One region of the Streptomyces sp. Y309 genome, then DNA from elsewhere that is predicted to be linked to it. Evidence: riboswitches for the same ligand, from Rfam matches in the RefSeq annotation. Region 1 holds a riboswitch; each other region holds the start of a gene.
The links. Region 1 has a riboswitch for cobalamin ahead of metE (5-methyltetrahydropteroyltriglutamate--homocysteine S-methyltransferase). Riboswitches for the same ligand answer to the same signal wherever they lie in the genome.
Positions count from the first base shown of each region.

Region 2: another riboswitch for cobalamin. It lies ahead of AC0KTA_RS12230 (ribonucleoside-diphosphate reductase subunit alpha); the one in region 1 lies ahead of metE (5-methyltetrahydropteroyltriglutamate--homocysteine S-methyltransferase).
Region 3: another riboswitch for cobalamin. It lies ahead of AC0KTA_RS23790 (CbtB domain-containing protein); the one in region 1 lies ahead of metE (5-methyltetrahydropteroyltriglutamate--homocysteine S-methyltransferase).

Region 1 is NZ_CM160048.1:8,779,429-8,786,445, forward strand. It holds gene AC0KTA_RS36985 (trypsin-like serine peptidase) at 1-649, shown strand, start outside; gene AC0KTA_RS36990 (cytidine deaminase family protein) at 704-1,153, shown strand; gene AC0KTA_RS36995 (hypothetical protein) at 1,176-1,331, shown strand; gene metE (5-methyltetrahydropteroyltriglutamate--homocysteine S-methyltransferase) at 1,537-3,855, opposite strand; cobalamin riboswitch at 4,018-4,235, opposite strand; gene AC0KTA_RS37005 (class I SAM-dependent methyltransferase) at 4,329-4,958, opposite strand; partial or broken gene AC0KTA_RS37010 (IS5 family transposase) at 4,995-5,906, shown strand; gene AC0KTA_RS37015 (3-hydroxybutyryl-CoA dehydrogenase) at 5,997-6,866, opposite strand; gene aceB (malate synthase A) at 6,863-7,017, opposite strand, start outside.
Region 2 is NZ_CM160048.1:3,198,396-3,205,412, reverse strand. It holds gene AC0KTA_RS12235 (ribonucleotide-diphosphate reductase subunit beta) at 1-570, opposite strand, end outside; gene AC0KTA_RS12230 (ribonucleoside-diphosphate reductase subunit alpha) at 570-3,041, opposite strand; cobalamin riboswitch at 3,171-3,311, opposite strand; gene mctP (monocarboxylate uptake permease MctP) at 3,415-5,043, opposite strand; gene AC0KTA_RS12220 (DUF3311 domain-containing protein) at 5,040-5,339, opposite strand; gene AC0KTA_RS12215 (CstA-like transporter-associated (seleno)protein) at 5,472-5,669, opposite strand; gene AC0KTA_RS12210 (carbon starvation CstA family protein) at 5,669-7,017, opposite strand, start outside.
Region 3 is NZ_CM160048.1:5,805,946-5,812,962, reverse strand. It holds gene glxA (radical copper oxidase GlxA) at 1-1,833, shown strand, start outside; gene AC0KTA_RS23800 (glycoside hydrolase family 6 protein) at 1,972-3,015, opposite strand; gene AC0KTA_RS23795 (ANTAR domain-containing protein) at 3,179-3,982, shown strand; cobalamin riboswitch at 4,378-4,526, shown strand; gene AC0KTA_RS23790 (CbtB domain-containing protein) at 4,561-4,788, shown strand; gene AC0KTA_RS23785 (CbtA family protein) at 4,911-5,696, shown strand; gene AC0KTA_RS23780 (class F sortase) at 5,669-6,295, opposite strand; gene AC0KTA_RS23775 (hypothetical protein) at 6,605-7,017, opposite strand, start outside.

The sequences.
Region 1 (7,017 bases):
AGGCAGTACGTTGAAGACCGTCGGGCGGCTCTTCTTCGTCAACGCGAACGGCGCCGACACCTGGTGCACGGCCACCGCCGTGAAGAGCGCCAACAAATCCGCCGTGCTGACCGCGGCCCACTGCGTGCGCCGGGGCTCCTCTCCCTTCAACACCAACACCGCGATGGTGTTCGTACCCGGCTACAGCAAGGGCAAGAAGCCGTACGGCGTCTTCGCGGTCCGCTCCGCCGCGACCCCGCGCAGTTGGGAGACGGACTCCGCCAACGACATGTCCGCGCTGGCCGTCGACCCCGGCAAGAACGGCAAGAAGCTCACCGATGCCGTGGGCGGCCAGGCCATCGCCTTCAACCGCCCCGTCGGCGGCACCATTTCCGCCTTCGGCTACTCCGCCACCCGCCCGCAGCTCGGCGAGGAACTCCTGCACTGCGTCGGCAAGGCGAAGAAGAAGCACGGCGGCCAGGCCATCCCCTGCGACATGAGCGGCGGCGCCAGCGGCGGCCCGTGGCTGGCCGACTTCAAGGCCACCACCGGCACGGGCGTCCTCGTCTCGGTCAACAGCTCGCTGGACTCCCTGACACCGACCGAGATGCAGGGAGAGGTGTTCGGGGCCACGGCGAAGAAGGTGTACGACCGGGCCCAGCGCGGCTGACACACGGGCGAAATGCCTTTCACCCGCCGCGCCAGGTGTCCGTAGCCTGCGGGCATGAAGATCCCGTTCCGCGCACTCACCGCAGCCGACCAGGAGCTCATCGACCTCGCCCGCGCCGTCGTCGACGCGAACACCGACGGCGAGGACGGAATCCACACCATGGGCGCCGCGGTGCGAGCCGCCGACGGCAGCATGCACCGCGGCATCAACGTGTACCACTTCACCGGCGGGCCCTGCGCCGAACTCGTCGCGCTGGGCAACGCGCGCGCCTCCGGCGCCCGGCAGCTCACCACGATCGTCGCCGTGGGGAACATGGGGCGGGGCGTCGTCGGGCCCTGCGGCAGGGACCGGCAGGTGCTGTTCGACTACCACCCGGACATCCGCGTCATCCTGCCCACGGAACATGGCCTCGGCAGTGTCCCCATCAAGGACCTCATGCCGTTCGCCACCGCGTGGAGCCCCGAGGGCGGATCGATCGCGTACGAAGGTGACTCGACCCGTTGAGCTACGAAGGTGACTCGACCCCATGAGCCCTGAACGACGAGCCGGGGCGGGCCGGGGGGTGAGTGCGGTGGTCGTCGACAGCGCGGGCCACGTCGCCCGCGCGCCCCGGCCCGCCGTCCTGGCGGAAGCGCTCCGCCTGCCCTTCCGGGACGAGACGTTCGACGGCGGCAGCCGCTGAGTTTCGATGCCGAGAACGCGGCCGAGCAGCTCGGCCGCGTCTTCGACGTCGTCGACATCCAGCGATGGGGCCGACCCGTGGTCCACCTCCCCGACCGCGCCGCGCTCACGCTCTATCTCCGCGGCCAGGGGACTGTCCGAACAGGACGCACCCGTGGCCGCGAACCGGCTCGAGACGCCGTTGTCCGGCGAGGTGAAGCCCCCGGTCAGGACGCGGGCAGCTCCCCGCGCACCGTGCGGGCCGCGGTCACCAGGTTCTCCAGTGACGCGCGGGTCTCGGGCCAGCCGCGGGTCTTCAGGCCGCAGTCGGGGTTGACCCACAAGCGCTCGGCCGGGATGGCCTCGAGCCCCTTGCGCAGCAGGGCCGCGGCCTCGTCGGTGCTGGGCACGCGCGGGGAGTGGATGTCGTACACACCCGGACCGGCCTCGCGCGGATAGCCGTGCCCGGCCAGCTCGCGGGCGACCTGCATGTGGGAGCGGGCGGCCTCCAGGCTGATGACGTCGGCGTCGAGGTCGTCGATGGCCTGGACGATGTCGCCGAACTCGGCGTAGCACATGTGGGTGTGGATCTGGGTGCCGGGCCGTACGCCGCTGGTGGTGAGGCGGAAGGACTCGGTGGCCCAGTCGAGGTAGGCGGGCCGGTCGGCGGCGCGCAGCGGCAGCGTCTCGCGGAGCGCGGGCTCGTCGACCTGGATGATCGAAGTGCCCGCCGCCTCCAGGTCGTCGACTTCGTCGCGCAGGGCGAGGGCCACCTGGCGGGCGGTGTCGCCGAGCGGCTGGTCGTCGCGGACGAAGGACCAGGCGAGCATGGTGACGGGGCCGGTCAGCATGCCCTTGACCGGGCGGTCGGTGAGGGAATTGGCGTACGACGTCCAGCGCACCGTCATCGGCTCGGGACGGGAGATGTCGCCCGCCAGGACCGGCGGACGCACATAGCGGGTGCCGTAGGACTGGACCCAGCCGTGCTGGGTGGCGAGGTAGCCGGTGAGCTGCTCGGCGAAGTACTGCACCATGTCGTTGCGTTCGGGCTCGCCGTGCACCAGGACATCGATCCCGGTCTTCTCCTGGAAGGAGATGACCTCGCGGATCTCGTTCTCGATGCGCTGTTCGTACCCTGCGGTGTCGATGCGTCCCGCGCGCAAGTCGGCGCGGGCGGCGCGCAGTTCGGTGGTCTGCGGGAACGAGCCGATGGTGGTCGTGGGCAGCAGCGGCAGCGCGAGGTGGGCGCGCTGGACGGCGGCCCGCTCGGCGTACGGCTGTGAGCGGCGGCCGTCGGCGTCGGTGACGGCGGCGGCACGGGCCCGTACGGCCGGGTCGTGGGTGATCGCCGATCCGGCGCGGGACGCCAGATCGGCCCGGTTGGCGGCGAGTTCGGCGGTGATGGCGTCGGTGCCCTGCGCCAGGCCCTTGGCGAGGGTGACGATCTCGGTGGTCTTCTGCCGGGCGAAGGCCAGCCAGCGCAGGATCTGCGGGTCGATGTCCCGCTCGGCGGCGGCGTCGATCGGGACGTGCAGGAGGGAGCAGGAGGCGGCCACGTCGACGCGGTCGGCCAGGCCGAGGAGGGTGCCCAGGGTGGACAGGGACTTCTCGAGGTCGTTGATCCAGATGTTGCGGCCGTTGACCACGCCGGCGACGAGGCGCTTGCCGGGCAGTCCGCCCACCGCGGCCAGCGCGTCGAGGTTGGCGGCCGCGGCATCGGTGAAGTCGAGGGCCAGGCCGTCGACCGGGGCCTTCGCCAGGACGGGCAGGGCGTCGCCGAGCCGGTCGAAGTAGGAGGCGACGAGGAGCTTGGGCCGGTCGGTGAGGGCGCCGAGGTCGCGGTAGGCGCGCGCGGCGGCGTTGAGTTCGGCCGGGGTGCGGTCCTGGACCAGGGCGGGCTCGTCGAGCTGCACCCACGCGGCGCCGGCCGCGCGGAGATCGGCGAGGACCTCGGCGTACACGGGCAGGAGCCGGTCCAGGAGGGTCAGCGGCTCGAAGTCGGCGGCCACGCCGGGCGCGGGCTTGGCGAGCAGCAGATAGGTGACCGGGCCGACCAGGACCGGGCGGGCGGCGAGGCCGAGCGCGAGGGCCTCTTTGAGCTCGGCGACCTGCTTGGCGGAGTCGGCGGTGAAGACGGTGTCGGGGCCCAACTCCGGCACCAGGTAGTGGTAGTTGGTGTCGAACCACTTGGTCATCTCCAGCGGCGCGACGTCCTGGGTGCCGCGGGCCATCGCGAAGTAGCCGTCGAGGGCGTCGGCGTCGACGGCCGCGCGGTGCCGCCGGGGGACAGCGCCGACCATGACACTGGTGTCCAGGACGTGGTCGTAGTACGAGAAGTCACCGGTCGGCACCTCGTGGATGCCGGCGTCGGCCAGTTGCCGCCAGGTGGCGCGGCGCAGCTCCGCCGCGGTCTCCTTGAGGGCGGCCGCGGTGACGCGGCCCTTCCAGTAGCCCTCGATGGCCTTCTTCAGTTCACGGTTCGCGCCCTGGCGGGGGTAGCCGTACACGGTGGCCCGTGCTGCCGCGGCTGCGGACTTCGCTGTCACGGAAATCTCCTTCGCGAGATGACTCCTGAGAATCCCGGGGACGGGACACGGACGCGAAGGGATGACAGACCGGACCGGCCGCACCGGCGCCACTGGCGCGATGCTCCGTCCGATATGCACGCCGACCCGCCCACGAGGTCACCGGGATATCCGCACGCGATGGTCACGTGCGGGCAACGGGCAGGTCTTCGGACTCGCGGGCACATCTGCCGGGGCAGATTCCTACTGGCCGTCGCTTCCCGGATCCGCGGTCGGATCCAGTGCGTATGACGGCGGTCGTTCCCACTCACCGCTGCGGGGCAGTCCCGGATTCCCACCGGGTTCCCTCTTGCGACGCGCCTGCCTGGCGGGCAGGGCGAACCAGCTGCACTGATCAGCCTAGGGGGTGTCTGATAATTCCGGTCTGATCAGCGAGATTCGGCTGAGCTGGCAATCCGGAGGTGCGCCGATCGGCTGGGGGGACTGGGCAGTGGCTACGAACGGCGGGCCAGTAGATGGGCGTCGAGGAAGCCCCGATCAGAGGATGGATCGTGGAGCAGCCGGGCGAAGGGATCGAGCCCAGCATCGCCCAGCAGTTCGGCGAGGCGATCCACCGGCCAGCTGTAGGCGGGCGCCACCTTGTGGTCGAACCGGACCGGTTCTTGTCCGTCGGTCCCGAAGAAGGAGACCAGGAGCAGACCGTCCGGTGCCAGGACGCGTACCTGTTCGGCGAGCAGCTCCGGTAGTTCCCCCGGAGGGGTGTGAATCATTGAGTAGTGGGCCAGTACGCCGCCGAGCGCGGCGTCCTCGATCGGCAGGGATTCCATCCGCGCCTCTTGGAAGCGCAGCGCCGGATGGGCCTGCCGGGCGTGGTTGACCATGCCGGGGGCAAGGTCTAGTCCGAAGGCGTCCAGGCCGAGTTCGTGCAGCATGGCTGTCAGATGTCCGGGCCCGCACCCGACGTCCGCTGTCCGCAGGTTGCCCGTCGCGCGCACCAGTTCGGCGAAGGTGCCGATCATCGCCCGGGAGAAAGGCTGTGTTTCCAGCCGGTTTGCGAACAGCGATGCGTACAGCTCGACGACACCGTCGTAGGCCGTCCTGGTCTCGTCCTGATGATTCGCCACGGGCAGGACTCTATAGCCGGTCTGATAATTGATCTTGTGGCAGGTCGAGGTGAGTTGACGGATGCGGCATGGAGGCGGATAGAGCCCCTTTTGCCTCAGGTGGACGGACGGGGCCGTCCGTGGCGTGATCACCGGCAGGTGGTCAACGGGGTGCTGTGGCGGCTGCGGACCGGGGCTCCGTGGCGGGATCTTCCCGACCGGTTCGGGCCGTGGCAGACCGTCTACGAGCGGTTCGCCCGCTGGGAGGCGGACGGCACCTGGGCACGGTTGCTGGAGCACGTTCAGGTCCGCGATGACGCGGTGGGCCGGGTGGAATGGACCGTCTCCGTCGACTCCACCATCAACCGAGCCCACCAGCACGCAGTCGGCGCCCGCAAAAAGGGGATGTGAACGGGGACGAACTGGAAGATCCGGGCCGCTCGCAGGCGCGCCAGGCCCTCGGCCGCTCCCGAGGCGGACTGACCACCAAAGTCCATCTCGCCGTCGATGGCCGGGGCCTGCCCCTGTCGATTGTGCTCACGCCCGGCAACGTCAACGACGCGACGGCGTTCGGCCAGGTCCTCGACGGCATCCGCACCCCGCGCCTCGGCACGGGCCGCCCGCGCACGACACCGGACCGTGTGCTGGGTGACAAGGCGTATTCCAGCAGGGCCATCCGCCATCTGCTGAGGCGCCGGGGCATCGCTGCCACGATCCCCGAGCGCCGCGACCAGGCGGCGAACCGCCACCGACGCGGAGCCCTCGGCGGCCGGCCGCCGGCCTTCGACAAGGTCACCTACCGCGACCGCAACGTCGTCGAACGATGCTTCGCCCGCCTCAAGCAGTTCCGCGCGATCGCGACCCGGTTCGACAAGCTCGGCGACCGCTACCGTGCCGGAGTTGTCCTGGCTTCCTTGATCCTCTGGCTCCGCGAGTCCACGGGGTAATCATTTGTCAGACAGGCCCTAGGGGGCGGGTGCCGTCTTGGGCAGTGCTGCCCGGATGCCGGAACGTGAGATGTGCGACACGGAGTTCGGCCCGGCGGCGGCCCCGGGCCCCTCAGCCCCGGTCGTAGGTGTGGAACCCGCGGCCGCTCTTCCGGCCGAGCAGCCCCGCCTCCACCATGCGCTGGAGCAGCGGCGGCGGGGCGTACAGAGGTTCCTTGAACTCTTCGTAGAGCGACTCGGCGATGGACGCGACCGTGTCCAGGCCGATCAGGTCGGCCAGCTTGAGCGGCCCCATCGGATGGGCGCAGCCCAGCTCCATCCCGGCGTCCACGTCGGCCGCGGTGGCGAATCCGGACTCGGCCATGCGGATCGCCGAGAGAAGGTACGGGACCAGCAGGGCGTTGACGACGAACCCGGCCCGGTCCTGGGAACGCACGACGGTCTTGCCCAGGGCCTGCGTGGCGAAGTCCTGTACGCGGGCGACCGTTTCGGGGGCCGTGTGCAGCGAGGAGACGACCTCGACCAGGGGCAGGACGGGCACGGGGTTGAAGAAATGCAGCCCGAGGACGCGGTCGGCGCGCCGGGTCGCCATGCCCAGGCGCATGACCGGGATCGAGGAGGTGTTGGTGGCGAGGATCGCCTCTGGGTCCTCGACGATCTTGTCGAGGGCAGCGAACACCTCGGTCTTCGCCGTGGTGTTCTCGACCACCGCTTCGATGACGAGTTGGCGGTCGGCCAGGTCGTCGAGGCTGCCGGTGAACACCGTTCGGGCCAGGGCGTCCTCGGCGGAGACGCGGTCCAGTTTGCCGCGCTGGACGGCGCGTTCGAGCGAGACGGCGACGCGTTCGCGGGCGTCCCGGGCGGCGACGGCGTCCGCCTCGCAGACCACGGTGTCGAGCGCGGCGCGGGCGCACACCTCGGCGATTCCGGCGCCCATCTGGCCGCCGCCGACGATGCCGACGCGGCGGATGGCTGTGGTCATTTCTGTCCCTCCGGATGGTCCACGAGGTGGCGGGTGTAGGCGTCCGTGGTGAAGAAGGCGGGCAATTCCCGTGCGAGAGCGGTGCGTTCGAAGAGCGCGCGGACCTCGTCGACGGGAGCCCAGGGGTACTCCGCGCCGAGGGAGGCGAGTT
Region 2 (7,017 bases), 5.6 Mb from region 1:
CAGGCCCTCGATGCACGCCGCGAAGCAGATCAGGTTCAGCAGGAAGCGGCGCCGGTCGGCCTGGGTCTCCAGGCGGTCCAGCTTCTCCACCGAGTCCATCCAGCGGAAGCAGAACTCGGCCTTCTCCCGGATGGACGGGATGTTCTCCACCGCCGCGAAGGCCGCGTTGCGGTCCTCCGGGTCGGGCAGATAGGTGTCGAGCAGCGTCAGATAGAACTGGACGTGCACGGCCTCCTCGAAGAGCTGCCGGCTCAGATACAGCCGCGCCTCGGGGGAGTTGATGTGCTTGTACAGGGTGAGGACGAGGTTGTTCGACACGATCGAGTCGCCGGTCGCGAAGAACGCGACCAGGCGGCCGATCAGGTGCTGCTCCTCGGGCGAGAGCTTGGCCAGGTCGGTGACGTCCGAGTGGAGGTCGACCTCCTCGACGGTCCAGGTGTTCTTGATCGCGTCGCGGTAGCGCTCGTAGAAGTCCGGGTAGCGCATGGGGCGCAGCGTGAGCTCGAAGCCCGGGTCGAGCAGGTTCTTCTCACCCTGGGTGGTGACGGTGTGGGCGGCGGACTGGGACATTACTGGCAGGCCTCGCAGGACTCGGGGTTTTCCAGGGAGCAGGCGATCGCGTCGGGGTCGGTCACCTGCTGGGGGACGGGGGCGGGCGTGGGGGCGGCGGCACCGGCACTCGAACCGCCCGCCGCGCGGGCGATGCGCGTCGCCGGGCGCGAGCGCAGGTAGTACGTGGTCTTCAGGCCGCGCTGCCAGGCGTAGGCGTACATCGAGGAGAGCTTGCCGATGGTCGGCGTCTCCAGGAACAGGTTCAGGGACTGCGCCTGGTCCAGGAACGGCGTACGGTCGGCGGCCATGTCGATGAGCCCGCGCTGCGGGATCTCCCAGGCCGTGCGGTACAGCTCGCGCACGTCCGCGGGGACCCAGGTGAAGCCCTGCACCGAGCCGTTGGCCTCGCGCAGCGCCTCACGGGTCTGCGCGTCCCACACGCCGAGCCGCTTCAGCTCGTCCACCAGGTACGAGTTGACCTGGAGGAACTCGCCGGACAGCGTCTCGCGCTTGAAGAGGTTGGAGACCTGCGGCTCGATGCACTCGTACACGCCCGCGATGGACGCGATGGTGGCCGTCGGCGCGATGGCGAGAAGCAGCGAGTTGCGCATGCCCGTCTTCGCGATCCGCGCCCGCAGCGCCGCCCACCGCTCGGGCGGGGCGAGCTCGACACCGTAGTGGTCGGGGTGCAGCACGCCGCGCGCGGTGCGGGTCTTCTCCCAGGCGGGGAGCGGGCCGTTGCGCTCGGCGAGGTCGGCGGACGCCTCGTACGCGGCGAGCATGACGCGCTCGGCGATGCGCGTGGACAGGGCGCGCGCCTCGGGCGCGTCGAAGGGCAGCTTGAGCTGGAAGAAGACGTCCTGGAGGCCCATCGCGCCCAGGCCCACGGGGCGCCACCTGCTGTTCGACCGCCCGGCCTGCTCGGTCGGGTAGAAGTTGATGTCCACGACGCGGTCGAGGAACGTGACGGCCGTGCGCACGGTGGCGTCGAGCCGCTCCCAGTCGATGTCGCCGCGCTCCGTGTCGACGAACGCGCCGAGGTTCACCGACCCCAGGTTGCACACGGCCGTCTCGCCGTCGTCCGTGACCTCCAGGATCTCCGTGCAGAGGTTGGAGGAGTGGACGGTGTGGCCGGGCTCGGCGGTCTGGTTGGCCGTGCGGTTGGCGGTGTCCTTGAAGGTCATCCAGCCGTTGCCGGTCTGCGCGAGGGTGCGCATCATGCGGCCGTACAGCTCACGGGCGGGGATGGTCTTCTGCGCGAGACCGGCCGCCTCCGCCTTCTTGTACGCGGCGTCGAACTCCTCGCCCCACAGGTCGACGAGCTCGGGCACGTCGGCGGGGGAGAACAGCGACCACGGCTTGTCGGCGGCCACGCGGCGCATGAACTCGTCCGGGATCCAGTGCGCCAGGTTCAGGTTGTGGGTGCGCCGGGCGTCCTCGCCGGTGTTGTCCCGCAGCTCCAGGAACTCCTCGATGTCGGAGTGCCAGGTCTCCAGGTAGACGGCGGCGGCGCCCTTGCGGCGGCCGCCCTGGTTCACGGCGGCGACGGAGGCGTCAAGCGTCTTCAGGAACGGCACGATGCCGTTGGAGTGCCCGTTGGTGCCGCGGATCAGCGAGCCGCGCGAGCGGATGCGGGAGTACGAGAGCCCGATGCCGCCGGCGTGCTTGGAGAGCCGGGCGACCTGGTGGTACCGGTCGTAGATGGAGTCCAGCTCGTCCAGCGGCGAGTCCAGGAGGTAGCACGAGGACATCTGCGGGTGCCGGGTACCGGAGTTGAAGAGCGTGGGCGAGGACGGCAGGTAGTCGAGGCGGCTCATCAGGCGGTAGAGCGCGGCGACCTCGTCGAGCGCCCGCTCGCCCGCTTCCGCTGAGTCAAACGCGGTGTCCTCGGCGAGACCGGCGGCCACGCGCAGCATGAAGTGCTGCGGCGTCTCGACGACCTTGCGGGTGATGGGGTGCCGCAGCAGATAGCGGCTGTGCAGCGTGCGCAGGCCGAAGTACTCGAAGCGGCGGTCGGCGCCGTCGGCGAGCGCGGCGTCCACGAGACCGTCGAGGCGGGCGGCGTGCTGCACCGTGAACTCGGCGGTGCGGTCGGCGATCAGGCCCTCGCGGTGGCCGACGGCGACCGACTCGGAGAACGACGTGACGCCTTGTGAGGCGGCTTCCTCACGAATGCCGATGGTCAGCAGCCGGGCGGCGAGCCGGGAGTAGGCGGGGTCCTCGGAGATGAGTCCGGCGGCCGCCTCCGTCGCGAGCTCCCGCAGTTCGGCCTCGTCCGCCTTCGCCGAGCGGCCGCGCAGCGCGGCGGCGGCGACGCGGCCGGGGTCGGCGTCAGGGAGGTCGGCGGTGAGGTCGGTCAGGGTGCGCAGCAGCGCGGTGCCTGGACCGTCGGTGGTCGGCGCGGCCTGCTCGGCCGCTGCCTGCTGGCCGGCCTGCGCCGGCTGCTGCTGGGCCTGCGCTGACGCGGGTTCGGCGGGCGCGATGGTCACGTGGTGCTCTCCCTCGCTCGGCTCTGGGCCTTCGGGGGAGCGGCGCGGCGCGGCTGCGCCCGCGCAGGGGCGATCCGCGTCCACCAACCCATTCCGCGAGGCCCGGACGTCTCGGCACCCGGACCGGACGATCCGGGTACGCCGTCGGCAGGTCGTCGGACTCACTGGCACAGCGTGTGGCGCGGGCGCCCAAATGCGTACCAGTACACCGTTGCGGGACAGTTCCGGACTTGCACCGGATTCCCCTGCGGCGACAGCGAGCACGAGCATACATCTTGTGTCCGACGATGCGAGCAGGCCCACATGTTGTGTCGGCCGCGGACACGACAACGGGCCGCCGATTCATCGGCGGCCCGTTGTCACCGTACAAGGCCTAGTGGCCGGAAGCTGCCCCGACCTTCGGTGGTTCGGCCGCCACGCCCTTGTCTCCGGCGTCGGCGGTGTAGTCCTCCGGGGACGTCTCGTCGATGCCGTCGGGGGCCTTGAGGGCCCTCAGGACGAAGGTGAGGACGACGGTCACGACGACGTTCAGGACGAAGGCCGTCAGGCCGATGTAGCCGATCTCACCGATGCCCGGGATCTCCTTGGACGAGCCGCCGAAGTGCTTCTGCGTCGGCGAGGCGACTCCGTACGCCGCGACCGTGCCGTAGACCATGCCGACCGCCCAGCCCGCGAGCAGCGCCCACCGGTGGAACCAGCGCGTGAACAGGCCGCCGACCAGCGCGGGCATGGTCTGCAGGATCCAGATGCCGCCGAGGAGCTGGAAGTTGATGGCGACCGTCTTGTCCATGGTGAGCACGAAGGCGAGCGCGCCCACCTTCACCAGCAGCGAGACCAGCTTGGAGACCTTGGTCTCCTGCTCGGGTGTCGCGTCCGGTTTGAGGAAGTCCTTGTAGATGTTGCGGGTGAAGAGATTCGCGGCCGCGATGGACATGATGGCCGCGGGCACGAGCGCGCCGATGCCGATCGCCGCGAACGCGACGCCCGTGAACCAGTCCGGGAACATGTCCTCGAAGAGCTGCGGAATCGCCAACTGCCCGTTCTCGACCTTGACTCCGGCCGCGATCGCCATGAACCCGAGCAGCGCGAGCAGGCCGAGCATCAGCGAGTACAGCGGCAGGATGGTGGTGTTGCGGCGGATCACGTCGCGGCTGCGCGAGGACAGCGTCGCGGTGATCGAGTGCGGGTACATGAACAGCGCGAGCGCGGAGCCGAGCGCGAGCGTCGCGTACGTCCAGGTCCCCGCGTCGCCGGGCACGAGCGCGCCGACGGGTTTGCCGGTGGCCTCGTTCGTCGCGGAGAACTTCTCGTTCGCCGCGTGGAAGATCTCGTCGAAGCCGCCGAGCTTGATCGGGATGTAGATGATGGCCACCGCGATCACGATGTAGATCAGGGTGTCCTTCACGAATGCGATCAGCGCGGGGGCCCGCAGTCCGGAGGAGTACGTGTACGCGGCGAGCACGCCGAAGGCGATGAGCAGCGGCAGGTCCTTGATGAACCAGTTGGTGTCCTCGCCGCCGCCGACGCCCATCACGTCAAGCACGGCCTGGATGCCGACCAGTTGGAGCGCGATGTACGGCATGGTCGCGAGGATGCCGGTGACGGCCACCGCGAGGGACAGGCCCTTGGAGCCGAAGCGGCCGCGGACGAAGTCCGAGGTGGTGACGTACCCGTGCTTGTGCGAGACGGACCACAGGCGGGGCAGGAAGGTGAAGATCAGCGGGTAGACGAGGATGGTGTACGGCACGGCGAAGAAGCCGGCCGCGCCCGCCGCGTAGATCGCCGCCGGGACGGCCACGAAGGTGTAAGCGGTGTAGAGGTCGCCGCCGAGCAGGAACCAGGTCACCCAGGTCCCGAACGACCGGCCGCCCAGGCCCCATTCGTCGAGGCTCTGGTCGTTCTCGGCCCGGCGCCAGCGGGACGCCAGGAAGCCCATGACGGTGACCGCGAGGAAGAAGAAGATGAAGACGGCGAGCGCGACGCCGTTGACGCCGTCGTTCACCGGGACGCACCTTCCTTGAGGGCCTTGGCGGCCTCTGCGGTCTTGCGGGCGCGCTGGTCACGCTGCCACAGCTTGTACGCGATCATCGTGAGCGCGGTCGATATCAGCACCCACAGCATCTGGTACCAGTAGAAGAACGGGATGCCGATGAAGGCCGGGTCGGCCTTGGCGTAGGAACTCACCCAGAGCATCGCCACGAAGGGCGCCACGAGGCAGAGGGCGATGACCACGCGGACCGGTGTGACCACCGGTTGACTCACTTCAGGCGCAACCGGCACTTCAGGCGCATCTGACATACCGCGGCTCCGTTCCCTCGCTTATCCCGTGCTTAACGTGCGGGAAATCTAAGCGACGGTCTCGCGGTACGGAACCCCTGTCCGTATAACGGACGGGTACCGGAACTGTGGTCGTGCCTGCTCAGCGGCGGCTCAGCAGCAGCGGAAGCCCTGCCGGGGGTCCGACTCCTGCCGGTCCGTCCGCATGTGCTCGAACGCGCGGCGGCTGAGCACGGCGGCCCCGGGGTGCTCCTTGCGCGCATGGGCCACGTACCGCTCGTACGCCGACTCGTCCGTCAACTCCCTTACGTACCAACGCATCCAGCGCCCCGCGCGCAGCAGCCTGCTCATCATGACGAGTCCCGAGGGGCGGCGGGAGCGGAGGGGGCGGCGGGAGCGGCCGACGCGGCGGCCAGCTCCGCCTTCTCCTCCTTGGTCGGGAACAGCCCGGCGGGCGCCACCGTCTGCGACTCCACGAACGGCGCCTCGCTCAGCTTCGACGACAGCGGATCGCGGATGTGGCGGAGGCAGATGCGGAGCGCGTCCACGACGACGATCACGATGAGGAGCGCGAGGGCGGCCGAAAGGACGCCGTCCACCGTGGAGTTGGTGACGACGGTGTGCATGTCGTCCATCGACTTGGCCGGCGCGAGGATCCTGCCGTCGTCGATGGCGTCCTGGTAGATCGAGCGCTGCTTGAAGAAGCCGACGCGCGGGTCGCTGGAGAACACCTTCTGCCAGCTCGCGGTGAGCGTGACCGTGGCGTCCCAGGCGAGCGGAATCCCGGTGATCCAGGCCCACTTGAGCCGCCCGGACTTCACGAGCAGCGTCGTGCAGACGGCGAGCGCGACGGCCGCGAGCAGCTGGTTGGCGATGCCGAAGATGGGGAAGAGCTGGTTGATGCCGCCGAGCGGCTCGTGCACGCCGACCCACAGGAAGTAGCCCCACAGGCCGGTCACGGCCGCGCTGGTCAGGACGAGCCCGGGCTTCCAGCTGATGTTCTTGAAGGGCTTGTAGACGTTGCCCAGCATGTCCTGGAGCATGAAGCGGCCCACGCGGGTGCCCGCGTCGAGCGCGGTGAGGATGAACAGCGCCTCGAACATGATCGCGAAGTGGTACCAGAAGGCGCGCAGCGAGCCGCCCGTGACCTTGGAGAAGATCTCCGAGACGCCGATCGCGAGGGTGGGCGCGCCGCCCGTGCGCGAGAGCAGCGAACTCTCCTCCACGTTCTTGGCGGCCTGCGCCAAGTCCTCGGGGGAGATGGTGTATCCGAAGCCCGCGACGGCCTTCGACGCCTCCTGGACGGTGTCGCCGACGACGCCCGCGGGCGCGTTCATCGCGAAGTAGAGCCCCGGGTCGATGATGGACGCCGCCACCAGGGCCATGATCGCCACGGCCGACTCCATCAGCATGGAGCCGTAGCCGATCATCCGGACCTGCGTCTCCTTCTGGATCATCTTCGGTGTCGTGCCGGAGGAGATCAGCGAGTGGAATCCGGAGAGCGCGCCGCACGCGATGGTGATGAACACGAAGGGGAAGAGCGAGCCCGCGAAGACCGGCCCGTCGCCGCGCGAGGCGAAGTCGGTGACCGGGTCCATCTTGAGCGTCGGCAGCGCGATGACGACGCCGAGTGCGAGCAGCGCGATGGTGCCGATCTTCATGAAGGTCGACAGATAGTCGCGCGGCGCGAGCAGCATCC
Region 3 (7,017 bases), 3.0 Mb from region 1:
TCCGAGAAGTACCACAACTACAAGATCAACCAGCCGGAGTACAAGGCCGACAACGGCCACTGGAAGGTGATCGACTTCCCGGAGGAGTACCGGCAGAACACGATCCACGCGTCGCTGCTGCACACCGGCAAGATCCTGATGGTGGCCGGATCGGGCAACAACCAGAAGAACTTCGACGACAAGAAGTTCGACACGCGGCTGTGGGACCCGGTCAACAACACCATCAAGAAGATCCCGACGCCGGTCGACCTGTTCTGCACGGGCCACACCCAGCTCGCCGACGGCAAGCTCCTGATCGCGGGCGGCACCAAGCGCTACGAGAAGCTCAAGGGTGACGTCACCAAGGCCGGCGGCCTGATGATCGTGCACAACGAGAACCCGGACAAGCCGATCACGCTGCCCGCGGGCACCAAGTTCACCGGCAAGAAGAACGGCAAGACGTTCGTGTCGAAGGACTCGGTGGTCGTCGAGCGCGCGAAGAAGGTCTTCGACAAGCAGACCGGCAAGTTCCTGCGCAACGACCCCGGCCTCGGCCGGATCTACGTCGAGGCGCAGCAGAGCGGCGCGAAGTACGAGACCGGCACGCAGGACAACTACCGCGTGCAGGGCCTCAGCGGCGCCGACACCCGCAACACGTACGGCATCGCGCAGAAACTCGCCCTGGACAAGAAGGACTTCCAGGGCATCAAGGACACCTTCGAGTTCGACCCGGTCGCCGAGAAGTACATCAAGGTCGACCCGATGAACGAGGCCCGCTGGTATCCCACGCTGACCACGCTCACCGACGGCAAGGTGCTGAGCCTCTCCGGCCTGGACGAGATCGGGCAGTTGGTGCCGGGCAAGAACGAGGTGTACGACCCCAAGACGAAGAAGTGGACGTACACCAAGGGCATCCGGCAGTTCCCGACCTACCCGGCGATCTTCCAGATGGCCGACGGGCGGCTCTTCTACTCCGGCTCGAACGCGGGCTACGGCCCCGACGACGTCGGCCGTGACCCGGGCATCTGGAACCTGAAGACCAACAAGTTCAAGAAGATCCCGGGCATGAGCGACCCGGATCTCCTGGAGACCTCCAACACCGTGGAGCTGCCGCCCGCGCAGGACCAGCGCTACATGGTGATCGGCGGCGGTGGCGTCGGCGAGTCCAAGGAATCCTCCACGAAGACCCGCATCGTGGACCTGAAGGACGCCGACCCGAGGTTCAAGGACGGCCCGGAGCTGGAGAAGGGCACCCGCTATCCGCAGGCGTCCGTCCTGCCCGACGACTCCGTCCTGGTCTCCGGCGGCTCCGAGGACTACCGCGGGCGCGGCGACTCCAACATCCACCAGGCGCGGCTCTACGACCCGCGGACGAAGACCTTCGACAAGGTCGCCGACCCGCACGTGGGCCGGAACTACCACTCGGGCTCGATCCTGCTGCCCGACGGCCGCGTGATGTTCTTCGGCTCGGACTCCCTGTACTCCGACAAGGCCAACACGAAGCCCGGTGTCTTCGAGCAGCGGGTGGAGATCTACACGCCGCCGTACCTGTACCACGGCTCCCAGCCGACGCTGGGCGAGGGCCCCAAGACGATCAAGCGGGGCGGCTCCGGTACGTTCCCGACGAGTCATGCCTCGTCGATCAAGAAGGCCCGGCTCATCCGGCCGAGCGCCACGACGCACGTGACGGACATCGATCAGACGTCCATCGCCCTCGACATGAAGAAGTCCGGCGACAAGGTGACGGTGACCGTCCCGAAGAACCGCAGCCTGGTCGAGTCCGGCTGGTACATGCTTTTCGTGACGGACGACCAGGGAACGCCCAGCAAGGCGCAGTGGGTGCATGTTCCCTGAGCCCCGTTAGGGGCGCGGGGAACTGCGCGATCAGCCCTAGAAAAGCCGCAGACGTGTCTGCTCAGTAACTCGGCAGACGCGTCTGCGGCTTTGTTGTGGCCGGTCGCGCAGTTCCCCGCGCCCCTTAGGTGGGCTTTCCTAGTCGCTGGACTTGGCGAGACCCAAGGCGTACTCAGGCCACCACTGCCCGGCCGGAGGGCCACCCTTGCAGGTGCCGTCGGACTCGCCGGGGCGCTTGACCCACACATAGGCGTCGACCAGATCGTCACCCGTCTTGGTGGTGGGCGCCTCGCCAAGGGCCCGCCCCGGCGGATTGCACCAGCGTTCCTTCTCGTCACCCCCGGTGTAGGGGCCGTTGCCGTTACGGCTGGTGTCGATGACGAACGGCTTGTTGCCGACCTTCGCCGACAACGTCTTGCCGTACGCCTTGCTGGCCTCGGTGGTCTGGAAGTTGGAGACGTTCACGGAAAAGCCGTCGGCCTGCTCGACGCCCGAGCGCTTCAGGGGGTCGTACAGCGAATCCGGCTTCGACCAGCCCGCGTTGCCCGCGTCCAGATAGACCTTCGTGTTCTTCAGGGACTTGAGCTTGGCGACGGCGCCCTTGAGGAGGTCGTACCGCTCCTCGTGGAACTCCGGGGGCGTGCACTGGTCGACCATGTGCAGCACCGCGTCCGGCTCCAGGATGACCGTGGCGGGGCGGTCGCCGATGCCCTTGGCCACGCCGTCGATCCACGCGCGGTACGCGTTGCCGTCGGCCGCGCCGCCCTTGGAGAACTGGCCGCAGTCGCGGTGCGGGATGTTGTAGAGCACCAGCAGGGCGTCCCGGTCGGCCTTCGCGGCCGCTTCCGTGTACCCGCGGGTCTGCTTCTCCGGGTCCTCGGGGAGGACCCACTCGGCCACCGGCTGCTCGGCGATCTTGCGGATCTGCTCGGCGTCGTCCTTCTTGCCGTCCTTCTCGTACGCGGAGACCTGCTTGGCGGCGTTCCCCTCGGGGTTCACCCAGAACGGGTCCTTGCCCTTGGGCTGTTGACTCACCCCGCTGCCGGAACTCTCGTCGTCCTTGCCGTCGCCGTCGGAGGACGAGCAACCGGACAGCAGCAGCGCCGCTCCCGCGAGCGCGACCGTCGCCGTCACCCCCCTGGCCGCGAAGCCTCGCCCGCGACCTGTGTTTCTGCGGTACATCCACTCCCCCTTGGGTGCACTGTCCGGTGCTCAATCCTGACATAACTACGTGCGGCCCACGAGGCCCGCCCATCTGGGCGACCCACCTGTAGAAGACCTGTTACAGCACGCCGAAGCGGGGTAGGCGTGGGGCCGTAGGGGGGCGGCCAAGAAGGGGAGTGCCATGCAAGACCGCACCTCTGCGCTCAGGCTGGCACAGGTCCTTGTGGAAGCCGTGGACACCGTCGCCGACGACTTCGACACCGATCGCCATCTGCGCCGCGTCTCCCAGCACTGCGCCGAGCTCCTCGACGCCCTTGCCGCCGGCGTGATGTACACCGACGGCGGCAGCAGCGTCCGCATCGCCGCGAGCGCCCGGGGCGGTGAGCTGGCCCGGGACCTCCTCGAAGCCCAGCACCTGGGCGGGCCCTGCGTGGACTCCTACACCGGCCGCCCCGTGCGCCCCGTCCGGCTGGCCTCGGCCGACGCGCGCACCCGCTGGCCGGCCTTCACCGAGCGGGCCCGCGCGCGGGGTGTGGGCGCCACGTTCGCGGTGCCGCTGCGGGCCCGGGAGCGGGTGCTCGGCGTGCTCAACGTCTTCGCGGCGGACTGGACGAACGCGGCACGGTCCGACGGCGGCCCGCAAGAGGGCGAAGCCGACAGCGCGTTGGCGCTCACGCAGGCGCTCGCCGACGCCGCCGCGGTCGGGCTGCACAACCACCGCGCGTACACCGGATATCGCAACCTCTCCCGGCAGCTGCAGGCCGCGCTGACCAGCCGGATCCGGATCGAGCAGGCCAAGGGGATACTGGCCGAGCGCTGGGGAACCGGACTTGACGTGGCCTTCGAGGCACTGCGGAGGTACGCGCGGCGGGAACGGCTCGTGATGGACGTGGCCGCCGGAATGGTGATCAAGGGGACGCTGGACGACGCGACGCTGCGCGGCAGCGGGCCGCAGCCGCCGCGGGGCGCCCGGGAAGGCACGTAGGGAACGCAACGAGAAGGCGACGAGAACGCAATGGTGCGCGAGCATGCGTAACCATGCGACCTGCGGCAATAACGCAGCGGATGCAAAAGGCGACTTGGCGTCAAAACCCCTCTAGGCCGCGGCCGCCTTCCGTTCTAGAGTCAGTTCTACGGCCCAAGCCCCCGGCCTGAGTTGACCATTCCGCCACATCCCAAGGCCTCCCGTGCCGGCGCCGGGTTTCTCCCGCAGCTCGAGCGCGCGCGGTCGAGGACCAGCCCGGTCGACGGCTCCGGGGGGAGCGGGTCGTTGGCCGGGCCAGGTTGTGCCCGCGACCGCCGTGCGCCGGAGTGCGCGCCGTGCACACGAGTACCCACGTCAGGGGCGCCCGGACTGGTTGACAGTGTCCATGACCAACTGGGACTCTCCGGGCGACAAGTCCATACATCGAGGCGACGGTTGTCAGGAACCCGGTGCGAGCCCGGGACGGTCCCGCCACTGTGACCGTACGCGCGAACCGCTCACGCGCGCACGGAAGTCAGGAACTGACCCGTCGTCCTCCTGCCATGGGGCGTGGAAACCCCAGAAGGAGGCCCACCGGCATGTCTGTCACGTCTGCGCACGGCGCACCACACAGCGACAGCACGGCGATACAGTCCGCGACGATCCAGACCCGCGACTGGCTGATCGCCGCGGCCGCGGCGATCGTGGCGCTGATCGCGCTGTACGCCGTCTTCATGGACAACGGCTCGCTGATCTCGGCGACCGGCGACTATCTGCACGAGTTCGCGCACGACGGCCGGCACCTCTTCGGTGCCCCCTGCCACTGATCGGGGCCGCACGCACCATGTCGAAGTCGTCCCCGCAGTCCCCGGATTCCCCGAAGACCACGAACTCCCCAACCGCTCCCAGAACTTCTTCCTCTCCTCCCTCGTCCCCTTCCCCCTCCCCCGTGCTCGCCCTGCTCGGCCGCGGTCTCGCGGCCGGGGGGCTCGGCGGGCTCGCCGCGGGCCTGTTCTCGCTGCTGCTCGCCGAGCCGCTGATGGACCGGGCGATCCGCGCGGAGGAGGCCCGTTCGCACGAGCACGAGCCCGCGGGCGGCGCCGTCCAGCACCACGAGGAGCTGTTCTCGCGCTCCACGCAGCACGCGGGCCTGGTCGTCGCGCTGGTCGTGGCGGGCCTCGCGATCGGCGTGCTGTTCGCCGTCGCGTACGCCCTCGTGCACCGGCGCGATCCGCGCGGCAACCCGTGGCCGCGGGCCCTCGCGTTCTGCGCGGCCGCGTTCTGTGCCGTCTCGCTGTTCCCCGCCCTGCGCTATCCGGCGGCCCCGCCCGGGGTCGGGGACGCGGGCACGGTGGGCGACCGGCAGCAGATGTGGTTCGGCGCGGTCGTCATCGGCGTACTCGGCATGTTCCTGGTGTGGCAGGTGTACGTACGTCTCGCACCGCGTCCCGTGCCGCTGCGGCAGGGGGCGGCGGCCGCGACGGCGGTGGCGGTCCTCGTCCTGCTGTGGGCGCTGCCCGACAACCCGGATCCGGTCCCGGTCAGCGCGACCCTGCTGTGGGACTTCCGGATGCTGTCGCTGGCGTCGCACGTGCTGCTGTGGGCGGTGTTCGCGGCGGTCTTCGGCGGCCTCGGGCTGCGCGCGGCCGTCCGCGCGCAGGCGCCGACTGCGGCGGGTGAGACAAGTGGGACCGGCGAGACGGCGGACTACGGTTCGGTCGCGCCGGTGAGATAGGCGGACACGACCACATTGGCCGAGTAGGTGCGGCTGGTGCGGTCGAAGGTGCCGCCGCAGGTGATCAGGCGGAGCTCGGCCCGGCCCTCCTCGCGGGGGCCGTAGGCCTTCCGCGCGCTGAAGTCGTCCCGGCCGAGCACCTGCACGTCGTCCACCGTGAACTCCGCGAGTGACCCGTCGTCCCTGGTCACACGCACCTTCTCGCCCGGGCGCAGGGCGCTGAGGTGGTAGAAGACGGCGGGTCTGCTCTCGGTGTCCACATGGCCGACGAACAGGGAGGTGCCCTTCGCGCCGGGGCGCACCCCGCCTCCGTACCAGCCGACGACGCCGGGCTGCGTGTACGGCGGCGGGTCGATGGCGCCCGCGGGGTCCAGGCCGCGCGCGACGACGGGGGCCCGCACGCCGAGGGCCGGTACGTCCACGCGCTGCGGGCGGGCCGCGGCCAGGGGCTCGCGCGCGGGCGGCAGATCGACGCCCGCGGGGCGGCCGACGGCGGCGACGTCGCCGGTCGTGGGGTCGGAGAGGCCGCCGCGTACGTCGGTGAGCTCGTTGCCCCACAGCCACAGGCCGACCAGCAGGACGGCCCAGGCGACACCCATGACGAGACGGCTGGTGCCGCCGGGGGCGGGCGGGGGCGGGACGCTGTCCGGGTCCGGGCCGGTCACGGTATCGCTCCTCGCGGGGGCGCGGGCTTCATGCCTTGCGGGAGCGTGGGTTTCGCACGTCGCGGGGCCGTGGGCCTCACTCCCGGCGCAGCCGCGGATCTCGCTCCTCGCGGGGCCGCGGGCTTCATGCCTTGCGGGGGCGTGGGTTTCGCACGTCGCGGGGCCGCGGGTTTCACTCCTGGCGCAGCCGCGGATCTCGCTCCTCGCGGGGCCCCGGGCCGCACTCCTCGCGGAGTCACGGCGTCACTCCGGGCGGCGTCGGCGGGCGCTGCGCAGCGCCACCGCCACGGCCGCGACGCCCGCGAGGACCAGGCCGACGACCGCGTGCCGGGTGCCCGGGCCGGTCTCCTCCACCTCGGCGGCCGCCGAGGTGAGGGGGGCGGTGCCGCCGCCTCCGGCGTGTACCGGGGCCGTGGGTGTCTGCTGGGCCGCGGTGACCTGGACGGTGCCGACGCCCTGGTGCGGGTGGCCGTCGCAGGTCACGGTGATCTCGTACGTCCCCGAGACGCCCCGCTTGACGCGGGTGGTCCCGGAGAGGGTGTTCTGCTTGCCGTCGCGGCCGGTCAGCTCGGCGTCCCGGGTGAACGCCCCGGAGCCCGCCGCCCCAGTGGTGCCCTCGCAGCCCGTGACCCGCACGTCCACCTGACCGCCCGGCG